Regions from separate parts of the Thermophilibacter sp. ZX-H3 genome, predicted to be linked through region 2. Evidence: predicted binding sites of a transcription regulator. Region 2 holds the regulator's gene; the other holds the start of a gene.
The links. Region 2 encodes NrdR, which represses ribonucleotide reductase genes. Its sites were predicted from a motif close to AAACACNATATATNGTGTTT; they were not measured.
Positions count from the first base shown of each region.

Region 1: a site for NrdR is predicted at 4,930-4,949, ahead of nrdD (anaerobic ribonucleoside-triphosphate reductase). Genes of this name have one in related genera too.

Region 1 covers NZ_JBQXES010000004.1:38,555-47,733, forward strand. Annotated here, with positions in the region: gene ACULPM_RS02700 (potassium channel family protein) at 1-329, shown strand, start outside; gene ACULPM_RS02705 (potassium channel family protein) at 339-998, shown strand; gene ACULPM_RS02710 (helix-turn-helix domain-containing protein) at 1,107-1,718, shown strand; gene ACULPM_RS02715 (nitroreductase family protein) at 2,031-2,633, opposite strand; gene ACULPM_RS02720 (Cof-type HAD-IIB family hydrolase) at 2,733-3,560, opposite strand; gene ACULPM_RS02725 (pyridoxal phosphate-dependent aminotransferase) at 3,566-4,726, opposite strand; gene nrdD (anaerobic ribonucleoside-triphosphate reductase) at 5,058-7,280, shown strand; gene ACULPM_RS02735 (nuclear transport factor 2 family protein) at 7,533-8,657, shown strand; gene nrdG (anaerobic ribonucleoside-triphosphate reductase activating protein) at 8,654-9,179, shown strand, end outside.
Region 2 covers NZ_JBQXES010000016.1:46,043-55,221, forward strand. Annotated here, with positions in the region: gene ACULPM_RS07885 (adenine phosphoribosyltransferase) at 1-278, shown strand, start outside; gene ACULPM_RS07890 (ClC family H(+)/Cl(-) exchange transporter) at 286-1,860, shown strand; gene ACULPM_RS07895 (NAD(P)/FAD-dependent oxidoreductase) at 1,993-2,940, opposite strand; gene ACULPM_RS07900 (uracil-xanthine permease family protein) at 3,081-4,355, opposite strand; gene ACULPM_RS07905 (NCS2 family permease) at 4,433-5,746, opposite strand; gene dut (dUTP diphosphatase) at 5,827-6,273, opposite strand; gene nrdR (transcriptional regulator NrdR) at 6,266-6,715, opposite strand; gene ACULPM_RS07920 (LysM peptidoglycan-binding domain-containing protein) at 6,814-7,251, opposite strand; gene lexA (transcriptional repressor LexA) at 7,448-8,104, shown strand; gene ACULPM_RS07930 (heparan-alpha-glucosaminide N-acetyltransferase) at 8,105-8,866, shown strand; gene hflX (GTPase HflX) at 8,756-9,179, opposite strand, start outside.

The DNA.
Region 1 (9,179 bases), on a different contig from region 2:
GCCGCCTGGGCATCCAGACCATCTCCACCACCGACTGGGGCATCCGCCACGCCTGCGAGCTCATCACCTACCAGGAGATGGACACGGTGCTGGAGATTGGGTCGGGGGACGTCCAGCTCGTGCGCAGCGACGTCCCGGCCCTTCTCGAGGGGCGCCCCGTGCGCGAGGTCACGGCCATCGGCGAGGTTGAGGTCGTGGCGGTGTCGCGCAACAACGAAACCTTCATCCCCACCCTGGGGACCGTCCTTGAGCACGGGGACGTCGTCTACGCGGCCGTGGCGTCGAGCGCCTCGGCGAAGTTCCGCTACATGCTCGGCACGAGCGCGTAAGGAGGGGCCATGGACATCATCATCGTTGGCGGCGGGAAGACCGGAACCCATCTCGCGGCGCTGCTCGCCGAGGACGGCTACCGCATCCGCATCATCGAGTCCCGCAAGGGGCTCGTGCCCCGCCTGCGCGACCAGTTCGGCGAGCGCGACATCATCCTCGGCAACGGCGCCGACCCGCTCACCCTCGAGCGCGCCGGCATCCTCCACGCGGACGTCGTGGTGGCGGCGACGGGCTCTGACGAGGTCAACCTCGTGGTCTCCACCCTCGCCAAGATGGAGTACAACGTGAGCCGCGTGGTGGCGCGCGTGAACGATCCGGCCAACGCCTGGATGTTCAACGAGTCCATGGGCGTCGACGTGGGCATCAACCAGGCGGACATCCTCGCGCGCTCCGTGCAGGAGGGGCTCGACCTGAAAGACGTCTTCACGATCCTGCGCCTTGGCAAGGACGGCCACGCCGTCGTGCGCGTGGAGGTGCGGCCCGGCTCGCGCGTCGTGGGCGAGGCGCTGCGCGACGTCGAGCTGCCCGGCCAGACCATCCTCGTTGCCATCGACCGCGAGGGCGACATCATCGTCCCCAAGGGGGGCACCCGCTTCGCCGCGGGCGACAAGATCATCGCCTTCACCGACGCCGAGGGACGCTCGCGCCTCCATCGCGCCTTCGCCTAGGGAACATCCCAGAGGCGCGTTTTCGCCGGCAGGCGGCCTGCACAAGACTTTTGGCAGCGGAAGACGGCCCCCTCTCCTACGCTTGAGGCCGAGGAGAGGGGGCTTGCCGTGGACATCTCCAACCAGATTAGACGCCATCGAACGGAGCGCGGCCTCTCGCAGGAGGAGCTTGCGCGGAGGCTTTACGTCTCGCGCAACACGATCTCAAACTGGGAGTGCGGGAGAACCTACCCCGACGCCCAGAGCCTCATGCTCATGAGCGCCCTCTTCGACGTCTCGATAGACTCCCTCGTGAAGGGCGACCTCCCCGAGATGCGCGAGAGGGTCGAGTCCTGGGAGGCCCGCGCGATGCTGGCCCTCGAGTGGGTGGTGTGGGTCGGCGTCGGGCTTCTCATCCTGGTGATGGTCGTTGGCTCGAGGCTCTGGGGGCCCATCGTCCTTCTCGCCACGCTGCCCTTTGCCCTGCTTCTCACCATGGTCGACGCCGCGCTCGAGTCCTGGCAGGAGGAGCATGACATCTATGCGTACCGCGAGGCCCTCGACCTCGCGCGCGGAAAGGGCCCCGAGCGCGGGCGGCGCGGAGCTTGGACGAGGTTCGTCACGGCCTTTCGCGCGCTTGGCCCCTGGGTCAGGATGCTTCTCCTCTGGGGCTTCTTCCGGGGCGCTTGCGAGCTGGCCATGCCCCTCGTCACGGACATCCTGGACGCGCTGGGAATCTAGCCTCGGAGCGGCCCTTCGCCGAAACCTTGCGAAAGCATAAGGCGCACGCAACCTTGCGCGATGGCACCCCGTCGACCGGCGCCGGACAATGGTCCCAGCAAACCGGAGAAAGGGGCCCTCGATGATCCAGCAGCTCTACGTCCTTCTCGCCACGCTCGCCACCCTGGTCGTACTGGGGCCCATCGCGCTCTGGCCCGTTCTCGAGGAGCGCCTGGACGGAGCCAGGTAGCGGAGCCCAGGTCGCATAACCCGACATTTTTGGCTAAATCTCGCCGATTTTGTCAGGTTATGCGACCCTGTCGGCACGGCCCTCTAGACGAGCAGGTCCTCCAGCCGCAGCTTGGGCACGCAGTGGGTACCGTCGGGCTCGCGCCAGTAGGCGAGGCCGTGCTCGGTGTCCGGGCCCTCGAGCAGGACCTTCTCGCCGCGTCCGCCCACGGCCAGCACGAGGGCGGGCACGAGCTCCTCCGGCAGCGCGAGCTCCTCGGCGAGGCCCGCGTCGAAGCTGCGGATCATGCAGCAGCCGAGGCCCCGCGCACAGGCGGCGAGCGCCATCGTCTGCGCCGCGATGCCCACGTCGATGAGGCGGACGGGATTGTCCGCAAGCTGGGCGGGAAGGCAGATGATCACGTAGCCGTGCGGGCGCTCCCCCGGGGCGGGCCCGTCCCAGTCCCGATAGAGCGCCGCCCAGCGCAGGTGGCCGAACACGGCGTCGCACGCGTCGCGCTCCCCGACCACGCGGAAGCGCAGCGCCTGCATGTTGTTGCCGCACGGGGCGAGGCGCGCCGCGTCGACGAGCCCCTCGAGCACCGTCTTGCCCACCTGGCGGTCGCTGAAGCGTCGATAGGTCCGCGACGCCGCCACGAGGTCCCTGAACTCCATCCCGTTCATCCAGCTCCCCTCTCTGTCCGTCATTTTGGGACGTGTTTTTTCTTGCAGCAAATTTGGGACAGGTTTCCGCGCTCCCGCCAAGACCTGTCCCGTTTTCTCTGAGAGAGAAAACACGTCCCCTTTTTACAGAAGGCCGAGGCGGGCGCAGGCGTTCCAGATGCCGTCGTCGTCGACGTGGTCGGTCACGTACGTCGCGGCGGCGAGCGCCTCGTCGTTGCCGTTGCCCATGGCCACGGACGTCCCCACGGCGCGGAACATGTCCACGTCGTTGCCGCCGTCGCCGAAGGCCACGCACTCCTCGGGCGCAAGCCCCAGCTCCTCCATCACGATCCGCACGCCCACGTCCTTGCCGCCGGAGTCCGGCATGACGTCGGCAAAGACGTCCGACCAGCGCGTGGCCTTGCAGTGGCGCGTCTGGTCGAGAAGGACGCGCTCCTCGCCGGGGTCGACGAAGAGGTTCAGCTGGTAGACGTCGTTCCTGAGGGCCTGCTCGACGTCGCCCGCCTCGTAGTGGTTGTGCGTGAGCTCGGTCATCTCCCGCAGGCGGTCGTCCTCGGCGTGCGCGTACATGCGGCCGCGCTCCATGAAGAGGCAGTTGTAGAGGCCGGCCTGCGTCTGGCGCACCGCCGTCTCCACGTCGCGCGGGTCGAGCGGGTTGGAGTGCACCGTGCGCCCGCCCACCTCGACGAGCTGGCCGTTGAAGGTCACGAACACCTTGAAGTCGGCGAGGTCGACCTTGTCGAGCAGGTAGTGCGTGCGCCCCGTGGCCAGGATCGGCATGACGCCCGCCTCGGCGAGCCGGCGGATGGCCTCGCGCGTGGAGGCGGGCTCGGCGTCCTGCGAGAGGCTGAGCATCGTGCCGTCCACGTCGAAGAAGGCGGCACGGATCGGGGCCGGCGTAGCCCAAGAACCGCGTGCGGCGGGCGTGGGGCCGAGGCTCTTCTCGCCCACGCGCGTCACATCCCCGCCGCGGCGATGGCGGCCACGGCCTCGCGGAGCTCGTCGGGCGGCATCACGAGCGCCATGCGGACATAGCCCTCGCCCGAGGGGCCAAAGCTCGCGCCCGGGGTCACGATCACGCCGGAGCGCTCCATGAGCTCGAGCGCGAAGGCCATCGAGTCGGTCCCGCCGCCCGGGATGCGCGCCCACACGAACATCGAGCCGTGGGCGTTGGGGCGCTCCCAGCCGATTGCCTCGAGGCCGTCGCAGAGGGCGTCGCGGCGCTCCTGGTAGAGCAGGCGCTGGTGCTCAACGGAGTCGCGCGGGCCCGTGAGCGCCGCGATAGCAGCGTCCTGCTCGGGGTAGAACATGCCAAAGTCCACCTGGCCGCGGAGCTTGCGCGCGGCCGCCACCACGTCGGGGCGACCCACGAGGAAGGACAGGCGCGTCCCCGTCACGTTGAAGGACTTGGAGAGCGAGAGGAACTCGACGCCCACCTCGGCCGCGCCGGGATACGCCAGGAAGGATCCGCCCGGCTCGCCGTCGAAGACGATGTCGGAGTACGCGTTGTCGTGAATCACGACAAGGTCGTGCGCGCGGGCGAAGGCGATCGCCTCCTCGTAGACCTCCGGCGTGCCCACCGAGCCCACGGGGTTGGCGGGAAGCGAGAGGATCAGGTACTTGGCGGCGTCGGCGACCTCCGCCGGAACCTCCGAGAGGCGCGGCAGGAAGTCGTGCTCGGCGGTGAGCGGATAGTAGGCGGGACGGGCCCCGGCGAGCAGCGTGGCGTTCTGGAAGACGGGATAGCACGGGTCGGGCACGAGGCCGACCTCGCCCGGGTCGGCGAGCGCGGCGCAGACGTAGCCCAGGCCCTCCTGCGTGCCGCGGCAGCTCATGACCATGTCGGGCGTCACGCCCGCCACGCCGAAGCGGTCCTCGTAGTAGGAGCAGACGGCGGCGAGAAGCTCGTCCTTGTCGTGCAGCGAGTACTTCCAGTTGGCGGGGTCCGCCGCGCTCTCGCGCAGCGCCTCGACCACATGCGCCGGCGGCTCGAAGTCGGGCGTGCCCACGGAGAGGTCGTACACGCGCCGCCCCTCCGCCTCGAGCGCGCGCCGCCGCGCGTTGAGCGCCGCGAACACCTCGTCGCCGAACAGGTCAAGTCGCCTGGAGAAATTCATGTGGCCCCTCCCGTGCTCTCGTGACGGGGCGCCGGGACGCCCGTCACCCGTCTCCTCTGTCAGAGAACTCTACTCCTTGGCCGGTGCCTGCCGCTCGCCGTCCCGCTCACAGAAACATCAATGTCAATTTGAGCCAATGCTTTTTCCTGACGCGTTTTGCCTACCTGCACGGATATGGCTTATCGACAGCATTTCGACTGGTTGTCAACAATATCTTGTGTTTTTGTTAATGCCACACCACCACCAGTTGTGCCATAGTAGTCCGTGCACAACTACGAGGACATACGCGCCGAGCTGGGCGGCGCCCACGAGGAAAGCGAGAGGGACGGCCATGAAGATCATCAAGCGCAACGGCTCGGAGGTCACCTTCGACATCTCCAAGATCGAGAACGCCATCCGCGCCGCCAACAGCGAGGTCCCCGCGGAGGAGCGCCTCACCGAGCGCGAGATCAAGTTCGCCTCCTTGAACGTCACCGACGAGTGCATGGAGGCCGGCCACACCGTCACCGTCGAGGAGGTCCAGGACCTCGTCGAGGACCAGCTCATGGGCCTGCACCACTTCGAGGTGGCCCGCAAGTACATCATCTACCGCTACGTGCAGAACCAGAAGCGCCACAAGAACACGACCGACGACAAGATCCTCGCCCTCATCGAGTGCAACAACGAGGAGGTCAAGCAGGAGAACTCCAACAAGAACCCCACGGTCGTCTCCGTGCAGCGCGACTACATGGCCGGCGAGGTCTCCAAGGACCTCACCATGCGCGAGCTGCTCCCCGCGGACATCGTCGAGGCCCACAACGAGGGCATCATCCACTTCCACGACTCGGACTACTTCGCCCAGCACATGCACAACTGCGACCTCGTGAACCTCGAGGACATGCTGCAGAACGGCACCGTGATCTCCGGCACGCTCATCGAGCGCCCGCACAGCTTCTCCACCGCCTGCAACATCGCCACGCAGATCATCGCCCAAGTGGCCTCCTGCCAGTACGGCGGCCAGTCCATCTCGCTCACGCACCTCGCACCCTTCGTCGACGTCTCGCGCCAGAAGATCCGCCGCCAGGTGGAGGCCGAGATGGCGGCCATCGGCGTTGATCCGGGCGAGGAGAAGATCTCCGAGATCGTCGAGGGTCGCGTCCGCGAGGAGATCTCGCGCGGCGTGCAGACCATCCAGTACCAGGTGGTCACCCTCATGACCACCAACGGCCAGGCGCCGTTCATCACGGTCTTCATGTACCTCAACGAGGCCAAGAACGAGCGCGAGAAGGCCGACCTCGCCATGTGCATCGAGGAGATGCTGCGCCAGCGCTACCAGGGCGTCAAGAACGAGGAGGGCGTCTGGATCACCCCGGCCTTCCCGAAGCTCATCTACGTGCTCGAGGAGGACAACGTCCGCGAGGGCACCCCGTACTTCTACCTCACCAAGCTCGCGGCCAAGTGCACGGCCAAGCGCATGGTGCCGGACTACATCTCCGAGAAGAAGATGAAGGAGTTCAAGCTCTCCAAGGGCGAGACCGAGGGCAACGGCGACTGCTACACCTGCATGGGCTGCCGCTCCTTCCTCACGCCCGACCGCTCGGGCAACGGCTATGACAACGTGTCCAACGCGGGCAACTGGGAGCCGGGCAAGCCGAAGTACTACGGCCGCTTCAACCAGGGCGTCGTGACGATCAACCTCGTTGACGTGGCGCTCTCCGCCAAGGGCGACATGGACGAGTTCTGGAGGATCTTCGACGAGCGCCTGGAGCTCTGCCACCGCGGCCTGCGCTGCCGCCACGAGCGCCTGCTCGGCACCACCTCCGACGCCGCGCCGATCCTCTGGCAGTACGGCGCCCTCGCGCGCCTCAAGAAGGGCGAGACGATCGACAAGCTCCTCTACGGCGGCTACTCCACGATCAGCCTCGGCTACGCGGGCCTCTACGAGTGCGTCAAGGCCATGACCGGCCACAGCCACACCGACAAGGAGGCCACGCCGTTCGCGCTTGCCGTCATGCAGCGCATGAACGACAAGTGCGCCGAGTGGAAGGCCGCCGAGAACATCGACTACTCGCTCTACGGCACCCCGATCGAGTCCACGACCTACAAGTTCGCCAAGTGCCTGCAGCGCCGCTTTGGCATCATCCCGGGCATCACGGACAAGGGCTACATCACCAACAGCTACCACGTCCACGTGACCGAGCCGATCGACGCCTTCACCAAGCTGCGCTTTGAGTCCGAGTTCCAGCGCCTCTCCCCCGGCGGCGCCATCTCCTACGTGGAGGTGCCGGACATGCAGGACAACCTCGAGGCCGTCATCTCCGTCATGCAGTACATCTACGACCACATCATGTACGCCGAGCTCAACACCAAGAGCGACTACTGCCAGGTGTGCGGCTACGACGGAGAGATCCAGATCGTGGAGGACGACGGCAAGCTCGTCTGGGAGTGCCCGCACTGCCACAACCGCGACCAGTCCAAGATGAACGTGGCGAGAAGGACGTGCGGCTACATCGGCACCCAGTTCTGGAACCAGGGCCGCACCGAGGAGATCAAGGACCGCGTGCTGCACCTGTAGGCCTGTCCGGCGGGACCCGAGGATACGGCCCCGTGCTCAAACAGCTTGCTGCGCAAGAACTGCGCGCGGGACCGTATCCTCGGGTCCTGCGCGCAGCGTTATCTAGGTGTGGCACGTGGACCTTGGCCCGGCCGCGTCCCTTCGGTTCTTCTCGGTGGGCAAGGTGCTATACTGAGCTCGCAAGCCCCGTGATGACCGCTGGTTTCCATGTCACCGGGGCATTTTCGTATCTATTGACCAGGAGGGAGGGCCATGAATCAATCGACGGTCGGCAACCCTGACAGCAGCGCATGGATCGAAAAGTGGCTCTCCGAACCTCGGCTGGCAACATATCTTAGCCGGCGCCACGGCAACAGAGACGAGGCGATGCGCCTCTATGAATGGAACAGCGACCTTTGCCTCGTCCTCCTGAAAGACATCGGCCACTTCGAGATCGCTCTTCGCAACGCCTATGACCGTGTCATAGGAGAGCGCTGGAACGGCGAGGACCACTGGATTTTTGATTCATCCTCCCCCGTCAACGTCAGCATACCTCGACGCACGCGAGCGGGCGTTCCGTTTGATGCAAACGCTCTTAACCGAAGTCTGATTGCGGAGGCAGGCCGCGGGTCAAGAGGCAGGCTCGGCCCTGACTCAACGATTGCGAACCTATCCTTTGGGTTTTGGGCGCACCTGACTGACAAGGCCCATGAGCGAGCGCTCTGGATTCCCTATCTGCACCATGCTTGGCCAGCTGGCACAAACCGTGCCACGCTCGACTCCGCGATTCGTTCCATAGGCATCTGTCGAAATCGAATTGCCCATCACGAGCATCTCTTCGATCCCAAAGATGACGGCCTTCTTCCAGCTCGCGTAGACCGCAGCATCGTTGAGCTCTTCTGTCAGCTCGTTCCCGAGAACACGCTCTTCTCGCCTGGCGCCCCCACTCCGGTAGACCGGTTCCTGAAAGAACATCCCATGCCAGGCGACCTGAAGTCTTTGAATGCCAATGCGTTCGAGCAGGCCATCGCCGAGTACTTCGCCATGTGGGTGCGGCGTGACTTCTCGCGCTTTGACAAACTCTTCTCGTTGGGTTGTGTGTACGAGGAGTGCTACGGTCCGGTATACGTGGGTACCAACGAGCTGCACCGCTGGATTGACCATATGCTTGCTCGCCAGACGGTCACAGCGTGGAACATCCACTCAGTCGAGTCCGACTCGGATGGAGAGACTTTCTTTGTGTCGTGGACGTTTTCCGCCACAGAGGAAGAGAGCTACATCTTTGACGGAATCTCTCGAATCCACTTTGATTCGGACGGGCGCATCGATCACGTGAAAGAGTATCGGGCGGACCACGACCAGCGCCGCCCCTTTGAATCGGAAGGCGAGCACCCATGAACTACGCGAACATCAAGTACTGCGACATCGCAAACGGACCGGGCGTGCGCACCACGCTCTTCGTCTCCGGGTGCCGCCTACACTGCCCCAACTGCTTCAACGAGGAGGCGTGGGACTTCGACGCCGGAGAGCCCTTCACCCAGGAGGTTGCCGAGAAGATCATGGACTCGCTCGACGTGCCCTACGTGGGCGGCCTCACCATCTTGGGCGGCGAGCCGATGGAGCCGGAAAACCAGCAGGGGCTCGTGGGCTTTCTCGAGGCGGTGCGCGAGCGCTTTGGGGGCGACAAGTCCATCTGGCTCTTCTCGGGCCACACCTGGGACCAGCTGCGCCCCGGCGGCGCCTGGAACCTCGGAGACGTGACGGACCGCCTGCTCGACACGCTGGACGTCCTCGTGGACGGGCCTTTCGTGCAGGACCTCCACGACATCACGCTGCGCTTCCGCGGCTCGTCCAACCAGCGGCTCATCGACGTCCCCGCCACGCTCGAGGCGCCCGGCGACGACGTCGTCTGGTGGGAGG
Region 2 (9,179 bases):
TCCCCCGCGCCGTCTACTCCCAGAGCTACTCCCTCGAGTACGGGACCGACGAGATCCAGATCCACCGCGACGCGCTGACCCCCGAGGACCGCGTCCTCGTCGTCGACGACCTCGTCGCGACCGGCGGCACCGCGATCGCGGCCGCGCGCCTCGTCGAGCAGTCGGGCGCCGCCGTCGAGGGCTTCGCCTTCATCCTCGAGCTCGCCTTCCTCAAGCCGCGCGAGGTCATCTCCGAGGCGTGCGACCACGAGGTCTATACCCTCGTCAAGGTCTCCTAGCGCCCGGATGGAGGACCTTCCGCAACAGGAGATAGTCAGGCGCCTCTCTCGGCGCTTCCAGGTAGCCCTCGTGCTCGAGGGCCTGGTCGTCGGGCTCGTCGCCGGCGGCGTGGTCACGCTCTACCGCCTCGTCCTCTCGAACGCCGAGCGGCTCCTGCGCCTCGTCACGGGCGCAGCCGTGGGAAACCCGCTGCTCATGGCCGCATGGTTCGCGGTCCTCGCCGTTCTTCTCGCCTGCGTCTCCGCCCTCATCGTCTGGGAGCCCGCCACCTCCGGCTCCGGCATCCCTCAGATCGACGCCGAGGTCGTCGACCGCATGGACGCCCCCTGGCGAAGGGTCGTGCCCGCCAAGTTCGCCGAGGGCGCGATGCTCGCCCTCGCCGGGCTCTCGCTCGGCCGCGAGGGGCCGTCCGTCCAGCTCGGGGGCATGTCGGGAAAGGCGGTCTCCCGCGCCCTGCGCAGGAAGAGGGGAGAGGAGCGCCTGCTTGTGACCTGCGGCGCCGCCGCCGGCATGTCGGCCGCCTTCCATGCCCCGCTGACCGGCGTCCTCTTTGCGCTCGAGGAGATTCACAAGGAGTTCACCGCGCCGCTCATCATCTCGGTCATGTGCTCGTCGGTCGCCTCCGACTACCTCGTCTCCCAGGCGCTCGGCGTCTCGCCCGTGATCAGCCTCGCCCTCGGGGCTGACCTGCCGCACGCGAGCTATGCCCTCGTCGTGGCCCTCGGCCTTTTGGCGGGAGCCCTCGGCGCCCTCCACAACCGGGGCATGTTCGCCTGTCAGGACCTCTTCGGGAGGGTGCGCTCCCACCTGCCGCTGGCACGCCTCGCCGTGCCCTTCGCGCTCGCGGGCATCGTTGCCTTCGTGTGGCCGGAGCTCCTCTGCGGCGGCGACGCCATCATCGAGCTCCTCGAGTCCCCCCAGGGGCTCGGCGTCGCGGCCATCCTCGCGCTCCTGCTCGGCAAGTACCTCTTCACCACCGTCTGCTTCGGCTCCGGGGCGCCGGGAGGGACGCTCCTGCCGCTCGTGGTCATGGGGGCGCTCATGGGCGGCCTCTTCGCGCGCGCTGTGGGAGCGCTCGGCGTGCCGGGGGAGTACTTCCCGAACTTCGTCGCGCTCGGCGTGGCCGGGCTCTTCTCGGGCGTCGTGAGGGCGCCCGTGACGGCCGTCGTGCTCGTGTTCGAGCTCACCGGGTCGCTCGACGCGCTTCTCTCGGCCTCGATCGTGTCCGTCGTGGCCTATGTGACCGCCAACCTCACCGAGACCGAGTCGTTCTACGAGCACCTGCTCGCGGCGCTTCTCGGCTCCTCGGGTCGCGCGGCCGAAGAGGGGACGGCGGGCGGCAAGTCGCTCCAGACCATCCTCGTGGGCGCGGGGAGCCGCCTGGAGGGGATGCTCGTCCGCGAGGTGCCGTGGCCCGACGGGATGCGCGTCGTGACGATCGAGCGCGCGGGCGGTGACGTGGTGCCCACCGGGAGCACGCGCATCGAGGCGCTCGACCGCCTCCTGGTCATCGTCGACTCGTCGGTGACCGACGACGCCTTCCTCAAGCTCCGCCTCATGTCCTCGCAGCGCGTCCTCTGATGGGGGATTTTTCCCGTTATCGATACTTTACATAAGATATATTATCACGGTTTTAGAAACTGCAGAAAGAGAAGAGGACCGCCGCCTCGACGTGGTGTCCGAGACGACGGTCCGAGAACCCGTGAGATGGCGTCACCCCTCGACGGGATATCCCAGGTACGCAGCGACGCTCGTCGCGGCGATGGCGCCGTCCGAGGCCGCCGTGACAATCTGCCTGAGCGGCTTTCGCCTCACGTCGCCCGCCACGAAGAGCCCCGGGGTCGTCGTGGCCATGCGCTCGTCCGTCACCGCATAGCCGCTCTCGTCGAGCTCGACGAGACCCCTCAGAAGCCCCGACTCGGGCACGCGGCCCACGAGGACGAAGATCCCGAACGAGCCCTCCTCATAGGTCTCGACGCGCGTCTTGCCGGTGGCGTTGTCGCGGAACGTGACGCTCGACGGGAGCTCGCCGCCGTCGACCTCGACGATGCTCGTCATGAGGCGCAGCTCGACCTTCTCGTTGCGCTCGAGCTCCGACACGACGGATGCCTGCGCCCTCAGGTGGTTCTTGCGCACGACCACGGTGACCTTGCTCGCGAACCGCGTCAGGAAGAGCGCCTCCTCGGCAGCCGAGTTTCCCCCACCGATTACGAACACCTGTTTGCCTCTATAGAACATCCCGTCGCAGGTGGCGCAGTACGAGACGCCGTGCCCCGCGAAGCGGTCCTCGCCATCGAAGCCGGCCTTGCGCGGCTGCGCGCCGGCGGAGACGATGACGGAGGCGGCATCATACGCGGCCGACGGCGTGCGGACCAGGAAGCGGCCGGTCTCGGCGTCTCGCTCAAGCGACTCGACGGGCTCCATCCTGATGTCCGCCCCAAGGCCCTCCGCCTGCTCCCGCATGGCCTCCGTGAGGCCGTATCCGTCCGCGTGCGGGACGCCCGGGTAGTTGTCGACCTCGCTCGTGAGGATGACCTGACCGCCGAGGGCCTCCCGCTCGAGCGTCACCGCATCGAGAAGCGAGCGGCTCGCGTAGATGGCGGCCGAGAGGCCGGCAGGCCCCCCGCCCACGATGACAAGGTCCTTCTGAGTTGCTTCCATGATGCGGGCTCCTCCCCTGCTCCTGACTTCCTTTCTCTGATGGTACCCCATGCTCCCCCGCTGCAACGCCAAAATGAGAGAGGGCGGCCCACATATAGCGAACCACCCTCTCGTCAACGAAATATGCGGGACGGCTCACCCTAGTCGTCCGCCTCCGCGGACGGGCGGCCCGGAAGGATCAGGTTGAGCAGGATGCCCGCCAGCGCCGAGGTGGCCATGCCGGGAAGAGTGTAGTCGCCGATGGGGATGGCGATGCCGGAGGTCTCCATGCCCACGCCGAGGATGATGACGACCGACGCGATCATGAGGTTGCGGTTGACGTCGAAGTCGACGCGGTTGGAGACGAGCATGCGCAGGCCATTCGACGCGATGAGGCCGAAGAGCAGGAGCGACACGCCGCCCATGACCGGGCTCGGGATCGACTGGATGAGCGCCGCAAGCTTGGGGCAGAAGCCGCCGATGACGAGGGCGAACCCGCCCGCGTACCAGAAGATCTGCGTCGAGTAGACGCGGGTCACGCTCATGACGCCGATGTTCTCCGCATAGGTGGTCGTCGGGGGTCCGCCGAGGAAGCCGGAGATCATCGTGGAGATGCCGTCGCCGGCGAGCGAGCGCGGCAGCATGGAGCGATAGTCCTTGCCCACGATCTCGCCGACCGCGAGCAGGTGGCCGATGTGCTCGATGACCACGACGACGGCGACCGGGGCGACGAGCGCGACCGCGCCCCAGTCGAAGCGCGGCGCCGAGACGCTCGGCAGGCCGACCCAGGCGGCCTGCGCGACGGGCGAGAAGTCGACGAGGCCGAAGGGGATGGAGACGAGATACCCGACGATGATGGCGAGAAGGACGGGGATGGTGCCGAACATGCCGCCCATGCTCGAGAAGACCACGGCAGCGACCAGCGTCACAGCGGCGACGATGGCGCCGACGCCGAAGAACGCGGACGTGCCGTCCGGCAGGTCGGTCATGAAGGCCATGTCGGCCGCGGTCGCGGAGAGGCCGACGCCGATGACGACCATCACCGAAGCGACGAGGACGGGCGGCAGGAAGCGGTCGAGCCAGCCCGTGCCCACGAGGCGGATGATGCCGGCGACGACGAGGAACACCATGCCGGCGACGATGACGCCGGACATGGCGGCGTCAAGCCCCTTGGTCGCGCCGACGGCGAGGATGGGGCTGATGAAGGCGAACGAGCTGCCGAGGTAGCTCGGAATCTTGTTGCCGGTCACCAGCAGGTAGCAGATCGTTCCGATGCCCGAGCACATGATGGCGACGTTGGGGTCGAGCCCGGTGAGGACCGGGACGAGCACCGTCGAGCCGAACATCGACATCATGTGCTGGATGCCGAGCGGAATGGCGCGGCCGACCGAGACGCGGTCGTCGACGCCGATGACCTCACGCTCATGAGAGCTCATGAGACCTCCCTTCGGGACGTGCGTACAAGAAAGCGGGCCCGGGCGCCGTGCCCGGGCCCGCGCAGGGGCGCCTCGCGCTAGACGACGAGGAAGTAGACGAGGAAGGCGACGGCAGCGACCCACATGAGCGGCTTGACCTTCTTGAGCTGGCCGGTGACGGCGGCGACGATCACGTACGCGATGAAGCCGAAGCCGATGCCGTTCGAGATCGAGTAGGTCATCGGGACGCCGGCCACGATGAGGAAGGCGGGCAGGCCCTCGAGGAGGTCGGACCAGTCGATCTCCGCGACCTCGCTCATCATGAGGAAGCCGACGAACACGAGGGCGCCGCAGGTGGTGGCGGAGTTGACGATGGAGATGAGCGGCGAGAAGAACGCGGCGATGATGAACAGCACGCCGGCGGTGACGGAGGTGAGGCCGGTGCGGCCGCCGTCGGCAGCGCCGGAGGCGGACTCGACGAACGTGGTGATCGAGGAGGCGCCGGTCAGGCCGCCCACCGCGGCGGCGGCGGAGTCGACGATCAGGATCTCCTTGATGTTCTGGACGCGGCCATCGGGCTCGAGGAACTCACCCTGCTTGGCCACCGCCATCGCGGTCCCCATGGTGTCGAAGAAGTCGGACATCATGAGGGAGAACGCGAAGACGAGCAGCGTGGGGTTGGTGACGACCTTGGCGATGCCCATCACTCCGGCCTCGTCGGCGAGGAACGGGGCGCCGAAGGAGGAGAAGTCGAGGCCGGACACGATGCCGGCGGGAAGCTGCGTGACGCCGAGGGGGATGCCGGCGACGACGGCGACGATGATGCCGAGCAGCAGCGAGCCCTTGACGTTCATGGCGTACAGCACGATCGTCGCGATGATGGAGATGAGGCCGACGAGGAAGGTCGGGCTGAAGACGTCGCCGAGGGCGACCATCGTGGACTCGTCGGCGACGATGATGCCGCCGTCCTTGAGGCCGATCATCGCGATGAACAGGCCGAGGCCGACAGAGATCGCGTGGCGCAGGGACACGGGGATCGCGTCCATGATGGCCTCGCGCAGGCCGCAGAGGACAAGGATGAGGATCGCGATGCCCTCGATGAAGATGACGGCGCTCGCGGCGTGCCAGTCACCGCCCGCGATGGCGGTCAGGCTGAACGCGAAGACGGCGTTGACGCCCATGCCGGAGGCGCAGGCGAGCGGGCGGTTGGAGAACAGGCCCATGCAGATCGTCATGATGCCGGCGCCAACGCAGGTGGCGGTGACGGCTGCCGTCGCGGGAATGCCCGCCTGGGTGAGCAGCGAGGGGTTCACCGCGATGATGTACGCCATCGCGAGGAACGTCGTCAGGCCGGCGCGAAGCTCCTGTCCGACGCTCGACCCCCTCTGCTGGGCCTTGAAGAACTTTTCCATGTAATGCATCCCTTTCCGTTGTGACACGTACACTGCGTTCGGACGCCGCACGGGCGGCGGGGGAACCTGATGCGCGGGGCCTAGACGCCGCTCGAGCCGAAGCCGCCGGCGCCGCGGTCGGTCTCGTCGAGCTCGTCGACCTCGACGAGGCGGACGACGGGGACGCGCTGGATGACGAGCTGCGCGATGCGCTCGCCGCGCTCGATGCGTATGGGCTTGCGGTCGTCGAGGTTGACGGCGCAGACCTTGAGCTCGCCGCGGTAGTGGGCGTCGATGAGGCCGGGGGTGTTCGCCATCGAGAGGCCCTCGCGCAGCGCAAGGCCGCTTCTGGGCTGCACGAAGCCCGCGTAGCCCTCCGGGATGGCGATGGCGAGGCCCGTCGAGACGAGCCGGCGCTCGTGCGGGGCGAGCGTCACGTCCTCGTTGGCCCTGAGGTCGAGCCCGGCGTCCCCCTCGTAGGCGTAGGTCGGCAGCTCGACCGTGGGGTCGAGCCGCTTGATGGGAAGGTCGATCCTGTCGTCAGTCATTAAGGCTCCTCAGCTCCTCGCTGAACTCGTCGACGTCCTTGAAGTCGCGGTACACGGAGGCGAAGCGGACGTAGGCGACCTTGTCGATGGAGACCAGGCGCTTGAGCACCATGCTGCCCAGGTCGGCTGAGGTGACCTCCGTCCTGCCGGAGTCGCGAAGCGTGGACTCGATGTTGTCGATGAGCCCCGTGAGGGCGCTCATGGGGACGTCGCGCTTCACTGTGGCCGTGAGGAGGCCGCGCATGAGCTTCTGCCGGTCGAAGGGCTCCTTGTGGCCGTCGCGCTTGATGACCAGGAGCGGGACCTCCTCGCAGCGCTCGTACGTGGTGAACCTGAACCCGCAGCTCGTGCACTCTCGTCGACGCCTGATGGCGTCATTGCTCTCCGAGGGCCTCGAGTCGACGACCTTCGACTCCTCGCAACCGCATTTAGGACAGCGCATCTAACCTCCTCGGCAAACGGCACCTAGTGAAGTTATCACAAAATGCACAAAGATGCCGCGGTCGGGCCGTCTTGAAATGCGTTGGAAAGGAAGGGCCGCTATCCCCTCGCAGGAACGACGAGGGACTGGCCGGGCCGCAGCGAGGCGTCATCGAGGGAGTTGGCGTCCGCGATCCAGCGCACGAGGTCCGCGGTCTCGACGCCGTCGACGGGGCGCTCGGCCGCGATGCCCCAGAGGGAGTCGCCCTCCGAGACCGTGACGGTCGTCGTGGCGACGCCCTCGAGGGCTCGGGCGCGCGAGGACGATATGACGAGGTCGGAGAGGATGGACCCGAGCACGATGGCGGCCACGACGGCGACGCCCGCGACGAGGGCCAGGCCGAGCTGCCTCGCGTCGAGCTCCCCCGCGCGCCGCACCGGCGCTCCGTGCCTGCGACCAAGGCCTCCCTCGACCAGGGTGAGGCGGCGTGCGGGACGCGCAGCGAGCGCGGCGGTGCCCTCGAAGGCGTAGACGGCGGTGCAGGCGTTGTGGCTCATGGTGTCCCCTCTCGTTCTGTGTGCTGGGACGGTTATATCGGACGGGCCGGACAATAATTGGCCCCTCGGAATTACCGGAACGTCTGTACTCAATTATGGTGGTACAATTGTTCGTGTCAAGAGATTTGACGAACAAATGTTTGCGAATTTCTCGAAATCGGCTATGATGGGATGACGGAGGACAAGGAGGCACAACATGACACGTGGAAAGCTCGGCAAGCGTCAGCTCGCCATCTACGACTTCATCCGCACCTACTCGACCGAGCACGGCTATCCGCCCTCGGTGCGCGAGATCGGTGCCGCCGTGGGCCTCGCCTCGCCCTCGACGGTCCACATGCATCTCAAGGTGCTCGAGGAGCACGGGCTCATCCGCAGGGACTCCAAGAAGCCGCGCACGATCGAGGTCGTGGACAAGCAGGCGTCCTCCACGGACGAGCAGGTTCCGCAGGCGAGCGTCTCCCAAGACGTCGACCGCAACCTCATCTCGCTGCCGCTCGTCGGGCGCGTCGCCGCCGGGACGCCCATCCTCGCCGAGCAGAACGTCGAGGAGACGCTCACCCTCCCCACCTCGATCGTCGGTGACGCGAGCTCCTTCATCCTGCGCGTGCGCGGGGAGTCGATGATCAACGCGGGGATCTTCGACGGTGACTACATCGTCGTGAAGGAGCAGCACGACGCGCACAACGGTGAGATCGTCGTCGCCCTCATCGACGACTCCGCCACGGTGAAGACCTTCTACCGCGAGCGCGACCGCGTGCGGCTGCAGCCGGAGAACGACAGCATGGACCCGATCTACGTCGACGACCCCGTCATCCTCGGCAGGGTGACGGCCCTCATCCGCTCCATCTCGTAGGTGGGCGGCTCAGACAGGCCGCAGGGCGGTCGCATCGGGGCCTTCGACGCGGCGCGCGGCCTTTCCGTCATATCGATGGTTCTCTTCCACCTCTGCTATGACCTGCGCTTCATCTACGGCCTCGACCTCGGGTGGTTCGCCCCTCCCCTCCAGGACGTCTGGCGGGCGAGCATCTCATGGACCTTCGTCTTTATCGCGGGCTGCATGTTCCCGCTCTCAAGGAGCAACCTGAGGCGGGGGGCGCAGTACGCGGCCGTCGCGCTCGCCATCTTCGTCGTGACGAGCGTCGCGTCGGTCGATACGCCCATATCGTTCGGCATCATCTACTGCATGGCCGCCTGCACGCTCGTCACGTGGGCGCTCGCGGCGGGAGGCCTCGTCCCGCGCGGGCCCGTCGCCGCGGCCGCCCTCCTCGTCGCCTTCGTCGCGCTGCTCGGCCTGCCGCGCGGCTTCGTCGGCATCGGCCCCGTGAGCGTCGCCCTGCCTGAATGGGCCTATGGGAGCGAGTGGCTCTCCTGGCTGGGGCTGCCCGGGCCCGCCTTCTCCTCGGGGGACTACTACCCGCTCCTCCCCTATCTCATGCTCTACCTCGCCGGGGCCGCGATGGGGTCATCCTGGGCCGAGCGGGGCTATCCCGGCTGGGCCCGCCGGCTACGCGTCGCCCCGCTCAACTTCGTCGGAAGGCATGCCCTGGCCGTCTATGTCATCCACCAGCCCGTCCTTCTCGTCCTCTGCGAGGCCCTCGAGCTCGTCTTCGGATAGCACCTCGTACGGTGCGAGCGTGCGCGCCATGCGCTCGTCGGCCTTGACCGTGGCCATGAGGCCGCCCTGGACGTAGCTCTCTCGCATGACCTGGCATCGCTCGTGGACCATCTTCATGAGCAGGCCCTTGTCGTAGGGCACGAGCACGCTCATGGTGACGCTTCCCTCGGCGGCCTCCCGCGCGATCCTATAGAGCAGCCCCCGCACGCCCCAGCCGGTGCGGGCGGAGATGGCAACGGCGTCGGGATGGGCCGCACCCGCCTCGCGCAGCCCCTCCTGGTCGAGGAGGTCGCACTTGTTGAGGACGGTGACG